2 regions of the Sphingobium olei genome follow, and region 2 is predicted to be linked to the other one. Evidence: riboswitches for the same ligand, from Rfam matches in the RefSeq annotation. Region 2 holds a riboswitch; the other holds the start of a gene.
What was found. A riboswitch is a leader RNA that binds a small molecule or an ion and turns the genes downstream of it on or off. The one in region 2 is predicted to bind manganese.
Positions count from the first base shown of each region.

Region 1: it holds a riboswitch for manganese, as region 2 does, so the genes downstream of both, ACFQ24_RS03605 (manganese efflux pump MntP) here and ACFQ24_RS19005 (TMEM165/GDT1 family protein) in region 2, are expected to answer to the same signal.

Region 1 covers NZ_JBHTLS010000011.1:64,935-72,128, reverse strand. Annotated here, with positions in the region: gene ACFQ24_RS03625 (ArdC family protein) at 440-1,375, shown strand; gene ACFQ24_RS03620 (hypothetical protein) at 1,372-2,025, shown strand; gene ACFQ24_RS03615 (DUF7673 family protein) at 2,046-2,363, shown strand; gene ACFQ24_RS03610 (hypothetical protein) at 2,360-2,557, shown strand; gene ACFQ24_RS03605 (manganese efflux pump MntP) at 2,615-3,178, opposite strand; yybP-ykoY riboswitch at 3,183-3,353, opposite strand; gene ACFQ24_RS03600 (metal-sensing transcriptional repressor) at 3,422-3,691, opposite strand; gene ACFQ24_RS03595 (nickel/cobalt efflux transporter) at 3,829-4,953, shown strand; gene ACFQ24_RS03590 (DUF1289 domain-containing protein) at 4,953-5,144, shown strand; gene ACFQ24_RS03585 (hypothetical protein) at 5,297-5,509, opposite strand; gene ACFQ24_RS03580 (TolC family protein) at 5,705-6,964, shown strand; gene ACFQ24_RS03575 (efflux RND transporter periplasmic adaptor subunit) at 6,961-7,194, shown strand, end outside.
Region 2 covers NZ_JBHTLS010000134.1:198,729-205,922, forward strand. Annotated here, with positions in the region: gene ACFQ24_RS18985 (demethoxyubiquinone hydroxylase family protein) at 1-495, shown strand, start outside; gene ACFQ24_RS18990 (hypothetical protein) at 509-1,063, shown strand; gene ACFQ24_RS18995 (hypothetical protein) at 1,146-1,532, shown strand; gene ACFQ24_RS19000 (amidase) at 1,534-3,105, opposite strand; yybP-ykoY riboswitch at 3,224-3,342, shown strand; gene ACFQ24_RS19005 (TMEM165/GDT1 family protein) at 3,440-4,018, shown strand; gene ACFQ24_RS19010 (complex I NDUFA9 subunit family protein) at 4,123-5,049, shown strand; gene ACFQ24_RS19015 (undecaprenyl-diphosphate phosphatase) at 5,163-5,969, shown strand; gene ACFQ24_RS19020 (NAD(P)-dependent oxidoreductase) at 6,135-7,194, shown strand, end outside.

The DNA of each region.
Region 1 (7,194 bases), on a different contig from region 2:
CGTCTAGGATCAGCGTGAAGCCGGGTGCGACCCTGCAAGCACCGCTCCTTTCGCTCTCTGCGCCGACCAAGCCGCCGTACCGCCGTCTCGGCCCTATTGGGTGACGATCCTCGCGTGAAAGGTGTGCCACGTGGCACACCTGATCGAAGCGCCTAGGGCGCGGCGTAAGCCCGTTCGCGCCGCTGCCCTCCCCCGGAGGCCATCCAGCGCCGGGGAACACCAAGGGCGGCTGCCCTTTCGTTCCCGAACGACAATCGACCGCCCGTGTAATCCGCCAAGCGTGGCACTCGACGCCCTGCAGGGCGTCGGCCACGCTAGGGCGGCTCGCCCGCGCCAGCGGTAGATTCTCGCCCTCCCTCCCCATCCCGTTCCTCGCCGGAAAGGCAGAGCCGGTTGCTGTTGCGACCGGCTTTCAGCCTCAGAGGAAAGGAAGACAATCATGGGACGGATCACCGACAACCGGGCCGACATCTATCAGGAAATCACCGATCAGATGATCGCCATGATCGAGGCGGGCACCCGGCCTTGGTCGAAATCGTGGAACGGCAGCACCGCACCCACCATCCCGCTGCGCTCGACGGGGGTTCCCTATCGCGGCATCAACGTCCTGACCCTTTGGGTTGCCGCCATGACGAAGGGCTATGCTTCCCCGCATTGGCTGACCTTCAAGCAGGCGCTCGCGCTCGGCGGCTGCGTCCGCAAGGGCGAGAAGGGCTCAACCGTCGTCTATGCCAACAAGATCGAGGTGAACGCCGACAGCAAGGCACAGGAGGGCGCAGAGCGAGGCGAGGATGGCAAGCGTCAGGTGGCGTTCCTCAAGCGCTACACCGTCTTCAATGCCGAGCAGATCGACGGCATCGAGGCGAAATATCCTGCCCCCTTGCCCGTCATCACCGCGACCAATCCCGACCAGCGCGACGCCGAACTGGACACGCTCTTTGCCCGCGTGCCCGTCACCCTCAAGCACTTCGGTTCCCAGCCCTATTATCAGCCGAGCGGCGATCATGTCGTCATGCCGCAGTTTGCCGACTTCCACACCAGCGACGACTATTATTCGACCCTAGCGCACGAGCTTTGCCATGCGACGGGGCACGTTGACCGCCTTGCCCGCCCCTCCCTCATTTCCACGAAGCGCGAGGACTATGCTCGCGAGGAACTGGTCGCCGAGCTTGGGGCCGCGTTCGTCAGCGCCACCATCGGCATCAAGCTCCACGATCGCGAGGACCACGCCGCCTATCTGGCGAACTGGCTTCAAGCGCTCCGCAACGACAAGAAGTGCATCTTCACCGCCGCACGGCTCGCGCAGGACGCGTCCGACTGGCTGTTGAGCCGCATGGCGGTCGAGACAGCGCCCGAACTGGAGGCGGCGGCGTGACCGCCGCCGACGATCCCGGCCCCGACGGGGGCCGGGGCGTGGCGGCGCGCATTGTCTTTGACCCGAGCGTCGCCACGGTGAGCGAGGAGGAGTTTAACGAGCTGGTCGCGATCATGCGCGATGGCCCAAATGCGAAGCCGCTGACCCCCGAAGCGCAATGGCGGCGCGACTATCACAAGGCGATGTTCCACCGCCGCCTTGTCGGCGTACAACCCGACCTGTTCGGCGGGAAGCCGGTAACGCATATGTACAAGGCCGCCCCCGGGCCAGTCAGCGACTGGAAACCGGAACCGGTCGAGGAGAAGCTGTCCCGGATCGCGCGCGATCCCCAAGCGACGTTCGGCATCGGCCGACCGGCTCTTTCGCCGGAGGAACTGGCCGTCGTCATCGACGGCGCAGCCAATTGGCTGCGGATCGCGCAGCGGGTCCGGATTGCGGGCGCTTTCGCATCCTATGACGGGCGCGCGGAACGCCGCATCGGTCGGAAAGGCGTGATCTGGCGCTTGTGCAGCCCGGTGTTTGCAGGCCACACCTATGTTTATCTCGATCCGACCGGCGCCGAGCGGGTAGAGAAGATCGTGATGGTGGAGCTGCGCGACGTCGAGCCGATCGATGATGCGCTGTTGGTCCCCGTCCCCTTCCACGCTTGAAGGAGCAGAAGCGAATAGTCATGAGCCCACCCCAACGCCGCCCCGCAATCCGGGCTGTCAGCTTCGAGGACGTTGGCGAGGCCATTGCCCGCCTGATCGTCGTCGCCGGGTCCGATACCGGCCAAGCCTCGCGTGCGGCCGACTTCCTGTTGGCATGGTGGGACGGCAGTGCATGGGGCCATTTTCCGGTCCTTCACCTCTGCAATTGCGATCCCGGCATCTCGGAAGACATGCTCATCGTCATGGCGCATCTGGCGGCCGAGCCGTCCGTCTATCCCGATGCTTGGGGCTACCGCGACGCGATGGCGGCGCTGGTCGAGCAGTGGCGGCCCGCATGACCCCGCTGCGCACCGCCATCGACATCATGACGGGCTTGCCCATCGATCGCGATACACGCCGCGCGCGGCTACTCGCCGCGCGCCGCAAGCCGGTCGGAAGCATCCCCCGGCGCGGCATCCTGTCCGGCCATTGGGATCGTGGCAATGTCGTCGGCGCGTTCCGGGGAGGACGCGGCAGCTTTATCGCGGACTAGCTGCGAAATCGCGCGCCGCTTCCCCGCCAAGCGAGCAAGCGGCGCGCTGGTTTGAGGTCAGGCGGTGAGGTGCTGGTAGAGGATCGTGCCGCCGATGAGGATGAGCGTCAGCCCGCCCAGCATCTCTGCATAGCGGCCGATATACCGTCCCGCGTGCTTGCCGAGCATGACGCCGATCGTGGCGACGACCGTGGTGATCCCGCCAATGATGAGGCACGCGGTCAGGATATTGACCTGCATGACCGCGAGACTGACACCCACCGCCGTTGCATCGATGCTGGTGGCGAGCGCGGTAACGACCAGTCGCCACACGCCGGTCTGAGCGCGCTGACCCGCGTCCACGTCGCTTTTCGTCGCTGCATGGATCATATGCCCGCCGACGCCGAAAAGCAGGAAGAAGGCTATCCAATGATCGACTGCCGCGATCCAAGTGCTCAGCGCCAGGCCGATCGCCCAGCCAATCGCCGGCGTGATCGCCTCGAAGAAGCCGAACACGGCGCCGACACGTAAGGCATCGCGCCAACGATTGCGCTGATTGGTCGCACCCTTCCCCACCGCCGCAGCGAAGGCGTCGACCGACAAGCTGGCGCCAAGAGCGCCGAGCGTTAGCAAACCCGTCATTGATATACGTCCAAGGGCCGTCAACCGAACGACGCAATCCACCTCCGGCCACGAGAGAGGTAGCGCATCGTTGGTCTCGCCGGGCAGATCAAAATCTGCTGCCATCGCCACGAACCGGAAGGTTCAAGGATGTTGACGATGGCCCCGCAACAGCGGGTAGCTACTCCCCAAGAGTGAGACGCCCGTATCCCCTGGGGGGCATATGTACAAGCCGAATCCGATCAACCCTGTCCGATTAGGCGATCACCAGTATTTGGATATCGCCCGGAACTGCTCCACCGCCACCTTTGTCCCCTCGCCCTCTTCGGCGTGAACCAAGCAGTGATCGATATGATCGTTGATGAGCGCGCGCTTGGCGCTGGCGATCGCGTTCTCCACCGCCTGAAGCTGCTGCGCGATATCGACGCACGGCCGTTGCTCTTCGATCATCCCGACGATGCTTTTCAGGTGCCCGGTCGCACGGTTGAGCCGCTTGATGATCGCGGGATGATTGGAATGATCGTAATGGGCCATGTCACCCTATAAGACAAACGGACGAACTTTGTCGAGCAACCCCCCGGGGGGATAGACTCTATCCCCATGGGGGGATATGGACCTGCCCGAACTTCACGTCCGATCGGTCGCGACCGCCGGGCTTGCCGGGACGCACCATGACCTCTTTCGCCGAACTCGTTCAACAGGGCAGCTCCAATCTCTGGCTGTTCATCCCGACCGCGCTGCTGCTCGGTGCGCTGCACGGGCTGGAGCCCGGCCATTCCAAGACCATGATGGCTGCGTTTATTATCGCAGTGCGTGGCACTGTTGGCCAAGCCGTCCTGCTCGGCCTGTGCGCGGCGCTTTCGCACACCGCGATCGTGTGGGGCATCGCGCTTGGCGGGCAATATCTCGGGCGCGGCATCAACACCGAAACGACCGAGCCTTACCTCCTGCTCGGCTCGGCCGTCATCGTTCTTGGCATCGGTCTATGGATGATTTGGCGCACGCGTGCCGATCAGAAGGCCGAAGCCGCGCACGATCACCACCACCATCACGGCGAGGACGAGATCCGCACGATCGACACCGGCCACGGCATGATGCGTCTGGAGATTTTCGAGGATGGCGTGCCGCCGCGCTGGCGGGCGAGCTTTGCCAAGGGTGGCTGGAAAGCGGCGGATGTTATCCTCACAACGGATCGCGGCGAAGGCCGTTCGCAGACATTCCGCTTCGTCGATCGGGGCGATTACATCGAAAGCGTCGAGGAGATCCCGGAACCGCACGCCTTCAACGCGCGCGTCTCGCTGGGCCACGGCGGCCACAGCCATGACTACGACCTCACATTCGCCGAACACGGGCACGATCACGGCCACGGGCATGATGGACTGAAGGTCACGGGCGACGATGCCTACATGAACGCGCATGAGCGCGCCCACGCCGCCGATATCAGCCGCCGGTTCGCCGATCGTCAGGTAACGACCGGCCAGATCGCGCTGTTCGGCCTGACGGGCGGGCTGATCCCCTGCCCCGCAGCCGTCACCGTCCTCCTGCTCTGCCTCCAGCTCAAGCGTCTCGCGCTCGGTGTCGTGCTGGTGAGCGCGTTCAGCGTCGGCCTTGCCGTGACGATGGTCAGCGCCGGCGTCATCGCATCGCTCAGCGTCACGCACATCCGCAAGCGCTGGTCAGGGTTCGGCGACTTCGCGCGCAAGGCGCCTTATGCGTCGGCGGGCCTGATGCTCGTGATCGCGGGCTACATGGCCTATTCCGGCTTGCAAGGCCTCAGTCGGATCGGCGCGATCTGATGCGATCGCCTTGCGTCGATCTATGTGGTTTCGATGCCCGCACCGGATGGTGCCGGGGGTGTGGCCGCACGCGCGACGAGGTCCGGCGTTGGCGTAACCTGCGACCTGGTGATGCACGCCGCGTCATGAGCGACCTGCCACACCGCTTGGCAAAGCTGACCGACCGTTCCGCAAAGGGGGGCACGTCCTGATGTCGTGTCTCGCCGCCAAGGCGCTGGTATAATGTCGAGCAGGCTGAAATAGCGTGAACGCTCGAATTGACCGGCAAGTGATTTCCTTGCCCCGTTTTTTGCGTCGGCTTACGCTGCAAATGATGGCGGTGCAGCGTTCCTCTGTTGCGATCCTAGGAGTCGTGTTGGCGCTGGCCGCTGTCCTCGGGCTTGTCGCAGTATCGGGATGGCATAGCGCCATGGTTCACGATCACGGCCCGGTTCAAGTCGCCATGGTCGATACCCATTCTGATGACGATCACGACCATGCGGTTATGATCGATCATGACGATCAGGCTCCGGCAAAGCAGGCCGACGGCGACGGGCCAGCTCACCTTCTTGCCCACGCCGCAGGCCACTGGGTTGCTTTCGATGGCGCGAGGGCTGCGCCGGTTGCGGCCATCGTCGCCGCTCGCGTGTGGTCGATATTAACTCCATCGCTCCCCAGCGGGATCGACCCATCTAAGCTTCTGCGTCCGCCTCGCGGTTGAGTCTCGCCGACGCCGCGCGCGTCGACTGACTACCCTAGAGGATCATGCACTATGAACGGCAGTTTTCGCCGGTCGCGCACCGTTGCGCTGACCGGCGCCTTTGCGGCGCTATCGCCCGTAGGTGCGGCGTGGTCGCAGACCGCACCCCCCTTTGCACAGCTTCTAAATCAGACGCGTGATGTGCCGCGCGTCCTGGCGCTAGAAGCAGACGTCGCCCGAGCACGCGGCTTGGCATTACAAGCGCGCGCCCGACCGAACCCCTCGATCAATGTCTATGCAGAGAATTTCGTGGGCGACCACGATCGCAATGCGCGCAATCAACAACAGACGACTTTCCAGGTCGATCAGCCTGTCGAACTGGGCGGCAAGCGATCCGCTCGGATCGCCGCCGGTGAAGCCGGGATCGTTGCGGCAAAGGCGCGCGATCGTGACGGCCGTCTCGTCTTTGCGACTGAGCTGGCGCGCGCTTATGCTGGTGCCGAAATCGCCGATCGTCGCATCACCATCGCCGAAGAAGAGGTTAAACAGGCGACCGATGTCTTGAGGGTTGCCCGCGCTTTGGTCGGCGCCGGCAAGGAAGCCCGTCTCCGGCAAGTGCAGGCCGAAACCGAACTGAACACGCTTCAGGCCGACCTCGAAAACGCGCGCGCTTTCAAGACGGTCGCGCTGGCACGTCTTTCGGCGCTCGCCGGTATGACCACCCCCTTCACCGGTCTTTCGGAGTCACTCCTCGATCGGCTCGATGCCAAGCCGGCTTTCGGTCCCATTGACGCGATGCAGGCGACGACGGTGCGGGTCGCGGAAGCCGAACAAGACGCCGCTGCGCGGGCGGTGACGGTGCAACAGCGCCTCGCCATTCCGAACGTCACTGCGCAGCTTGGAGTGCGTCAACTCCGCGTCGCGAGCGGCCCTGCCCTAGTCGCCGGCATATCGGTCCCGCTCCCCTTCTTCGATCGCAACCAGGGCAACATCGCGGCGGCACGCGCTGAGCTGCAAGGAGCAGAAGCGCGCGCCGCCGCGGCCCGGCTCGAAGCCGAGGCCGGGACACGCGCCGGTCTAGCGCTGGTCGAGGCAGCCGACGCTCGTGCCGCTGCCGCGCAGCGGACTTTGACAACCGCCGAAGAAGGCTACCGCCTCGCCCGCATCGCTTACGAGGCAGGTAAAAGCCCGCTGATCGAACTGCTCGCCGCACGTCAAAATCTCGGAGTCGCCCGCGGCCTCATCCTCGATGCCGCCGCAGCGCGCCTCGACGCCCGCGCCAATCTCGCCCGTCTGCAGGGCCTCACCATCACCGGAGAAGCGGTGCAATGACCGATAAAACTCGCCTCTACACCGGCGCCGCCATTGGCCTGGTCGCTGCCGCCGCGCTTGGATTCGGCGCTGCGCGCCTCACCCAATCGCCCGCCCCTGCCCCTGCTCCTACGGAGGCCGCAGCGCCAGCCAAGCCGTCGAACACGGTCGCGATGACGCAGCAGGCACTTTCGGCATCGCAGATCACTGTAGCCCCGGCGGCCTCCGGCGAGCTGGACGCCGCGATCCTT
Region 2 (7,194 bases):
GCCATGCTGCGCGTAGACCAGGCGGGCGAATATGGCGCGACGCGCATCTATGCCGGCCAGCTCGCGGTGATGGGGGATCGCCACCCCTATGCGCGCGTCATTGCCGGCATGGCTGCGCAGGAGGATCGCCATCGCGCGGCGTTCGACGCGATGATCGCCCGGCGCGGCGGCCGTCCGACCCTCCTGTCCCCGATCTGGTCCGTCGCCGGCTTCGCGCTGGGCGCTGTCACCGCCGCGATCGGCCCCAAGGCCGCGATGGCCTGCACCGCCGCGATCGAGACGGAGATCGATCGCCATTATGCGCAGCAGCTGGACGAGCTGGGCGAGGGCGACCCGGAACTCTCTGCCGCGATCACGGATTTCCAGGCGGAGGAAGTGGAGCATCGCGACGCCGCCATTGCCCATGGCGCGGAACAGGCGCCCGCCTACCCCCTGCTTTCGGGCGCGATCCGGCTGGGGTGCCGCGCCGCCATCGCGCTGTCGAAGCGCATCTGAAAAGGACGGACCGATGACCAAGACGCTCATGATCGCCGCCGCCGCGCTGATGGCGGGCGCATCGGCCCCCGCGCTGGCGCAGCAGGCAAGCGCGCCGACCGCCGTAACCGATCCAGGCAGCGAGAAGGTCAATATCGTCATCGTCTATGGCGAAGACGCCTGCCCGCAAAGCGGGGGCGACGACATCGTCGTGTGCGCGCGCAAGGGCGAGGAGGAACGCTATCGCATTCCCGAGCCGCTGCGCGGCGATCCCAACAAGCCCAGCAACCAGGCATGGGGCGAGCGCGTCCGATCGATGGAATATGTCGGCCGGTCCGGCACCGAAAGCTGCTCGCCTGTGGGCGCTGGCGGCGCGACCGGCTGCTTCGCGCAGCTCGCCCGCCTCGCCAAGGCGGAACGGCAGCAGGCCGACAATGCGAGCTGGAAGGATCTGGTGGAGGCCGAGCGCGCCAAGCGCCTGTCCACCATCGACGCCGATAGCAAGGCCATCGAGGCGCGGGTGAAGGCGGAGGAAGCCGCCGCCCAGCAGCAACAGTCCGCGCAACCCACACAGCCTGCGCAACCTTGACGGGTTGCGGCAGGCCATGCCGTCCATGGGAAAACGGGCTCGAAGAGGTCCGGCATAAAGGGGCGTATAAGGAATAGATATGATGCGCCGTCTGCACCTCCTGCCCCTTCTCGCGCTGCTCGCGCCCGCGCCGGTCCTTGCCCAGCCCGCGCCGCCACCGGAACGCACCATCAATCTTACCGTCTATGGCGACGATCCTTGCCCGCAAGGCCAGGGCGACGAGATCGTGGTCTGCGCCCGCCGCCCCGAGTCGGAACGCTACCGCATCCCCAAGAAGCTGCGCGAAAAGCCCGCCGTGGCTGGCGGCCCCGGCTGGGGCAGCCAGGTCGCGACGATGGAGCAGGTACAGCGCAATTCCACGCCCATGGGCTGTTCCGCCATCGGCGGCGCGAACACCGGCTGCTTCGCCCAGATGATGGCCCAATGGTTCGCCGAACGGCGGATGCAGGAAAGCCGCGGCGAACCCTGATCTACCGCGCGCCCTCCAGCGCCGCGCCCTCGTCCACCGTCGCGCGAAAATCCGGCCGCAGCTTCAGCCCCGCCGCCTGCTCATAGGCATAGCCCGCGTCGAGCAGCCTCTGCTCGGCATAGGCGCCCGCGATGAAGCTCAGTCCAACCGGCAATCCGCGCGCCAGCCCCATGGGCACGGTCAGGTGCGGATATCCCGCGATCGCCGCCGGCCCGGTCGACCCGCCCGGCCCCTCATATTGATCGCCCCACACCGTGTCAGACGGCCAGGCCGGCCCGTAGCTGATCGTCACCAGCAGGTCGACGCGATTGTCCGCCAGCATCGCGTCGATCCCCTCACGACCTGCGAGCCGCAACGACTTCTCCCGCGCCGCCTTGTAGGCGGGGTCGTCCAGCCCGGCCTTTGCCTGCGCCATGGCGAAAATCTCCTGCCCGAACAGCGGCATCTCCTTGTCCGCCTGGGCGCTATCGAAGGCGATGAGGTCGGCCAGCGTCCGCGTCGCCACCTGGTCGGGCCGGGTGGAGGCGAGATAGGCGTTCACGTCCGCCTTGAACTCATATTTCAGGACGTCGTAGCTCGCGTCCGACATGCCCTCCATCGCCGGCTTCTTCACCTCGACCAAAGTCGCACCCAATGTCTTGAGCACCGCCAGCGCCGCCTCGTACCGGGCGAGCAGATCCGGCTGCGCCCCGCCCCGCAGCACGCCGATCCGCATCCCCCTGATCTTCTTGGGATCGAGCGCGGCGGCATAGTCGCCCGCATGGGCCATGGCATTGGCGGTGGTGGGATCGCCGGGATCACTGGCGATCAGCGCGGAGAACAATATCGCCACATCGTGCACGCTGCGCGCCATCGGGCCGGCCGTGTCCTGGCTATGGCTGATCGGGACGATATGGGTGCGGGGGATGAGGCCGATCGTCGGCTTCAGCCCCACTAGCCCCATCATCGAGGACGGGCAGATGATCGACCCGTTGGTCTCGCTGCCGATTGCCGCCGGCGCGAAGCCCGCCGCCACCGCCGCACCCGACCCGCTTGACGATCCGCAGGTGGTGCGATCGAGAGCATAGGGGTTACGCGTGAGGCCGCCTACCGCGCTCCATCCGCTCATCGACCGTTCGGACCGGAAATTGGCCCATTCGCTCAAGTTCGTCTTGCCGAGAATGATCGCGCCCTTCGCCTTGAGCGCGGCGGCAACCGGCGAATCGCGGCCGGCATCGTTGCGCGCCAGCGCCAGCGATCCCGCCGTGGTCGGCATCCCCGCCGCCTCGATATTGTCCTTCAGCAGGATCGGCACACCATGCAGCGGCCCGCGCAGCTTCCCCGCGCGCCGTTCGGCGTCCAGCACCCGCGCCTGCGCGACTGCATCGGGATTGATCGTGATGATGCTGTTGATCCGCGGCCCCGTCCGATCCATCGCCGCGATGCGCTTCAGGTAGGCGCGCACCGCTTTCTCGCTGCTCGTGCGCCCGCTCGCCAGATCGGCGGACAGCGATGCTACGCCCTGATCCTCCATCCCCGCCTGCGCCGCCGGCGCGAACAGCAGGGCGGCGGCGATCGCGATCGGCATCTTCATCTTGGATAGGTCCGGTCCATATGGTCGATGCTCTTGACGATCAGCCGCTCCAATACCGCCATCCCGATTTCCCCCCGCTGCGCCATGCTTGCCATCTCCATGCCGCTCGACTAGAGGCTAGCGCGTCATCTGGGGAGTAGCCAGCCGTTCCAAATGGGACGGGCCATATGTCAACATATTTGGCCGAGAGGTCATGGCATATGGGATGTGTCGCCGTCCGTTAGGAACGGCCGCATCGGGCGAGACCAATGGCATCTTCGTTCTGTTGCCCGGCCGGGCGGAGGACGGTGATGGCATTGTGTCGATCGTCTCCGCCCGGCCCCGGAACGCCTGAATGGAAGCCCTTCTGACATCCGCCGCGCTGGTGGCGCTCGCCGAAATGGGCGACAAGACGCAGCTGCTGGCGATGCTGCTCGCCACCCGCTTCCGCAAGCCCGTGCCGATCATCCTCGGCATCTTCGGCGCGACCGTCGCCAATCATTTCCTCGCCGCGCTGGTCGGTCATTCGATCGCCGGCGTGCTGACCCAGCCCTGGTTCCGCTACGCCGTCGCTGCTTCCTTCATCCTCATGGCCGGCTGGACCCTGATCCCCGACAAGATCGACGCCGACGCCCCGCTCAAGGCGCCGTCGAAGGCGGGCGTGTTCATGACCACGCTGGTCGCCTTCTTCCTCGTCGAAATGGGCGACAAGACCCAGGTGGCGACAGTGGCGCTCGGCGCGCGCTTCGACAATCTGTTCGCCGTCACCATGGGCACCACGCTGGGCATGATGATCGCCAATGTCCCCGCCGTCCTGTTCGGCGAAGCGCTGGCGAAGAAAGTGCCGATGCGCGCGCTTCAGATCGGCGCGGCGCTGCTCTTCCTGCTGCTCGGCCTGTGGATGCTGGCCGATCTTCAGGGCTGGCTGGGCTAAAAAAGGGCGGCTGCTTGCGCGCGGCGGTTGTCAGCGCGCGGCGGCTGTTGCAAGGGGTTGAACCAGAGTCATCTACAACCTTTGAAAGACATGGGGTCCGCGTGATGAAGGACAGTCTCGTAACCATCTTCGGCGGCGGCGGCTTTCTGGGCCGGCAGGTCGCCCAGGCGCTGATGGCGCGCGGCGCGCGCGTGCGGATCGCGCAGCGCGACCTCGCCACCGCCGTCAAGGTGAAGCCGCTCGGCGCGCTGGGCCAGAGCCAGTTCGTCGCCGCCGACATCCGCAAGCCCGAAAGCGTGACCCGCGCCATCCATGGCAGCGACGTCGTGATCAACCTGGTCGGCATCCTGGCCGGCGACTTCGACGCGTTCCATCATCAGGGCGCGTCCAATGTCGCAAAGGCCGCCTCGGCAGCCGGCGTGACAGCGCTGGTCCATGTGTCGGCGATCGGCGCGGACCCGGAAAGCCCCTCCGCCTACGGCCGGTCCAAGGCGGCTGGCGAAGCCGCGGTCAAGGCGGCCTTCCCCAACGCCACCATCATCCGTCCCTCGATCATCTTCGGCCCGGAAGACCAGTTCCTCAACCGCTTTGCCGAAATCATCAGCATGGCGCCCGTCATCCCGGTCGTCAGCGGCGCGACCAAATTTCAGCCCGTCTATGTCGCGGACGTCGCCCACGCCATCGCGAATGCCGCGCAGGCGCCCGATCTCCACGGCGGGAAGACCTATGAAGTCGCCGGCCCGCAGGTCATGTCCCTGAAGGACATCAACGGCTGGATCGCGAAGACCATCGGTCGTGACAGGCCGCTGGTGGACGTGCCCGGCCCCTTCGCCTCGCTGCTGGCCATGCTGCCAGGCGGCCCCATCACCCGCGACCAGCTCGCGATGCTTGGCCGCGACAATATCGCCGTGTCGGGGGCGCAAGGCCTCGCCGCGCTCGGCGTGTCGCCCACGCCGCTTGCTGCCGTCGCGGACCGCTGGCTGGTGCGCTACCGCCGCCACGGCCGCTTCGCCGGCCGCGCGAAGGCCTGATCGACTGCGTATCGACCCCCTGTGATCGCGCCGGACCCGCTCAAGGCGGGGTTGGCGCGATCCTCTGATGCGAACCCTTCCTGTCGAGGAAGCGAGAACGGGAGCACGCCTGCATGGACCATATCCTCACCGTCATCCTGCTCGGCATCGTGGAGGGGCTCACCGAATTCCTGCCCGTCTCCTCGACCGGCCACCTCATCCTTGCCAGCGAGCTGCTGGGCTATGACGCGTCCACCTGGGCGATGTTCAACGTCATTATCCAGCTGGGCGCGATCTTGGCCGTGGTGGTGCTCTACTGGCGCACCTTCTGGGCGGTGGGCATGGGCCTGTTGCGCCGCGAGCCGGTCAGCTGGCGCTTCCTGCGCAACCTCATCCTCGCCTTCATTCCCGCGGCGGTGATCGGTCTCGTGCTGCACGACTATATCGAAATCCTGCTTGGCGCGCCGCATGTCGTCGCCTGGGCGCTGATCGCGGGCGGCATCGCTATCCTCCTCATCGAGCGCGCGGTGAAGGAACAGCGCTTCCATGGCATTGCGGACATCCCGCTCGTCCGGGTGTTGGGGATCGGCTTCATCCAGTGCCTTGCGATGGTTCCCGGCGTCAGCCGGTCCGGCGCGACGATCATGGGCGCGCTGACGCTGGGTGTGGAACGGCGCACCGCCGCCGAGTTCAGCTTCTTTCTCGCCATTCCCACGATGCTGGGCGCGACGGCGCTGGAACTGCTCAAGAAAGGCGACCAGCTAACCAGCGCGACGGTCGGCTGGGGCGACATCGCACTCGGCTTCGTCGTCTCCTTCGTTGTGGCGATCGTCGTCATTCGCGCCTTCGTCGGGCTGGTGTCGCGCCACGGTTTCGCGCCCTTCGCCTGGTATCGAATCATCGCCGGTGCGGCCGCGCTGATCTGGCTGGCGGCGCGATAAGGCCGCATCGGACCTATATCGCGCAAGATTGTTGCCAAGAAAATCGAGTAAATTCAATTCTGCCCAATAAATAGGTAATATTTGCTGTCTTATATTGCAGAATCCGCGTGACTCCGTGGGTTTTTCTGCTATCCGCGCTCCTGTCATTCAATCAGGGACGCATTCATGGCCGACAATCCGATGCTGAAGTTCGTGGGCTTGGGCCAATCCTACCCGGAAAAGCGCGCCGCTGACGATCGTGCGGACGATTTCCTCGAAATCAGCCGCAGCTTCCTGGTCCAGAAGGCGGAGGAGCAGGCGTCGCGCTGCTCGCAATGCGGCGTCCCCTATTGCGCCACCCATTGCCCACTGCACAACCATATTCCCGACTGGCTGCGCCTGACGGCGGAGGGCCGGCTGCGCGAAGCCTATGAGCTGTCCAACCTCACCTCCACCATGCCGGAAATCTGCGGCCGCATCTGCCCGCAGGATCGCCTGTGCGAAGGCAATTGCGTCATCGAATTTTCCGGCCACGGCGCGGTCACCATCGGGTCGGTCGAAAAATTCATCACCGACACCGCCTGGAAGGAAGGCTGGGTCGAACCGCTGGTTCCCGGCGCGCCGACCGGCCAGTCCATCGGTGTGATCGGTGCCGGCCCCGCCGGCCTCACCACGGCGGAATATCTGCGCGCGGCAGGGCATGACGTGCATGTCTATGACCGGCACGACCGCGCGGGCGGCCTGCTGACCTACGGCATTCCCGGCTTCAAGCTGGAAAAGGACGTCGTCATGCGCCGCGTCCAGCGCCTCAAGGACGGCGGCATCGTCTTCCACGAAAACTTCGAGGTCGGCCGCGACGCCAGCCTGGAAGAACTGCGCCAGCGCCATGACGCCATCCTGATCGCCACCGGCGTCTACAAGCCCCGCGACATCAAGGCGCCCGGCGTCGGCGCGGCGGGCGTGGTTAAGGCGCTCGACTATCTCACCGCGTCCAACAAGGCCGGCTTCGGCGACGCCGTGCCGGAACATGAGGACGGCACCCTGCTCGCCACCGGCAAGAATGTCGTCGTCATCGGCGGCGGCGACACGGCGATGGACTGTGTGCGCACCGCGATCCGCCAGGGCGCGAAGTCGGTGAAGTGCCTCTACCGCCGCGACCGGGACAATATGCCGGGGTCGCAGCGCGAAGTCGCCAATGCGGAAGAGGAAGGCGTCGAGTTCGTGTGGCTGACCGCCCCCATCGCCT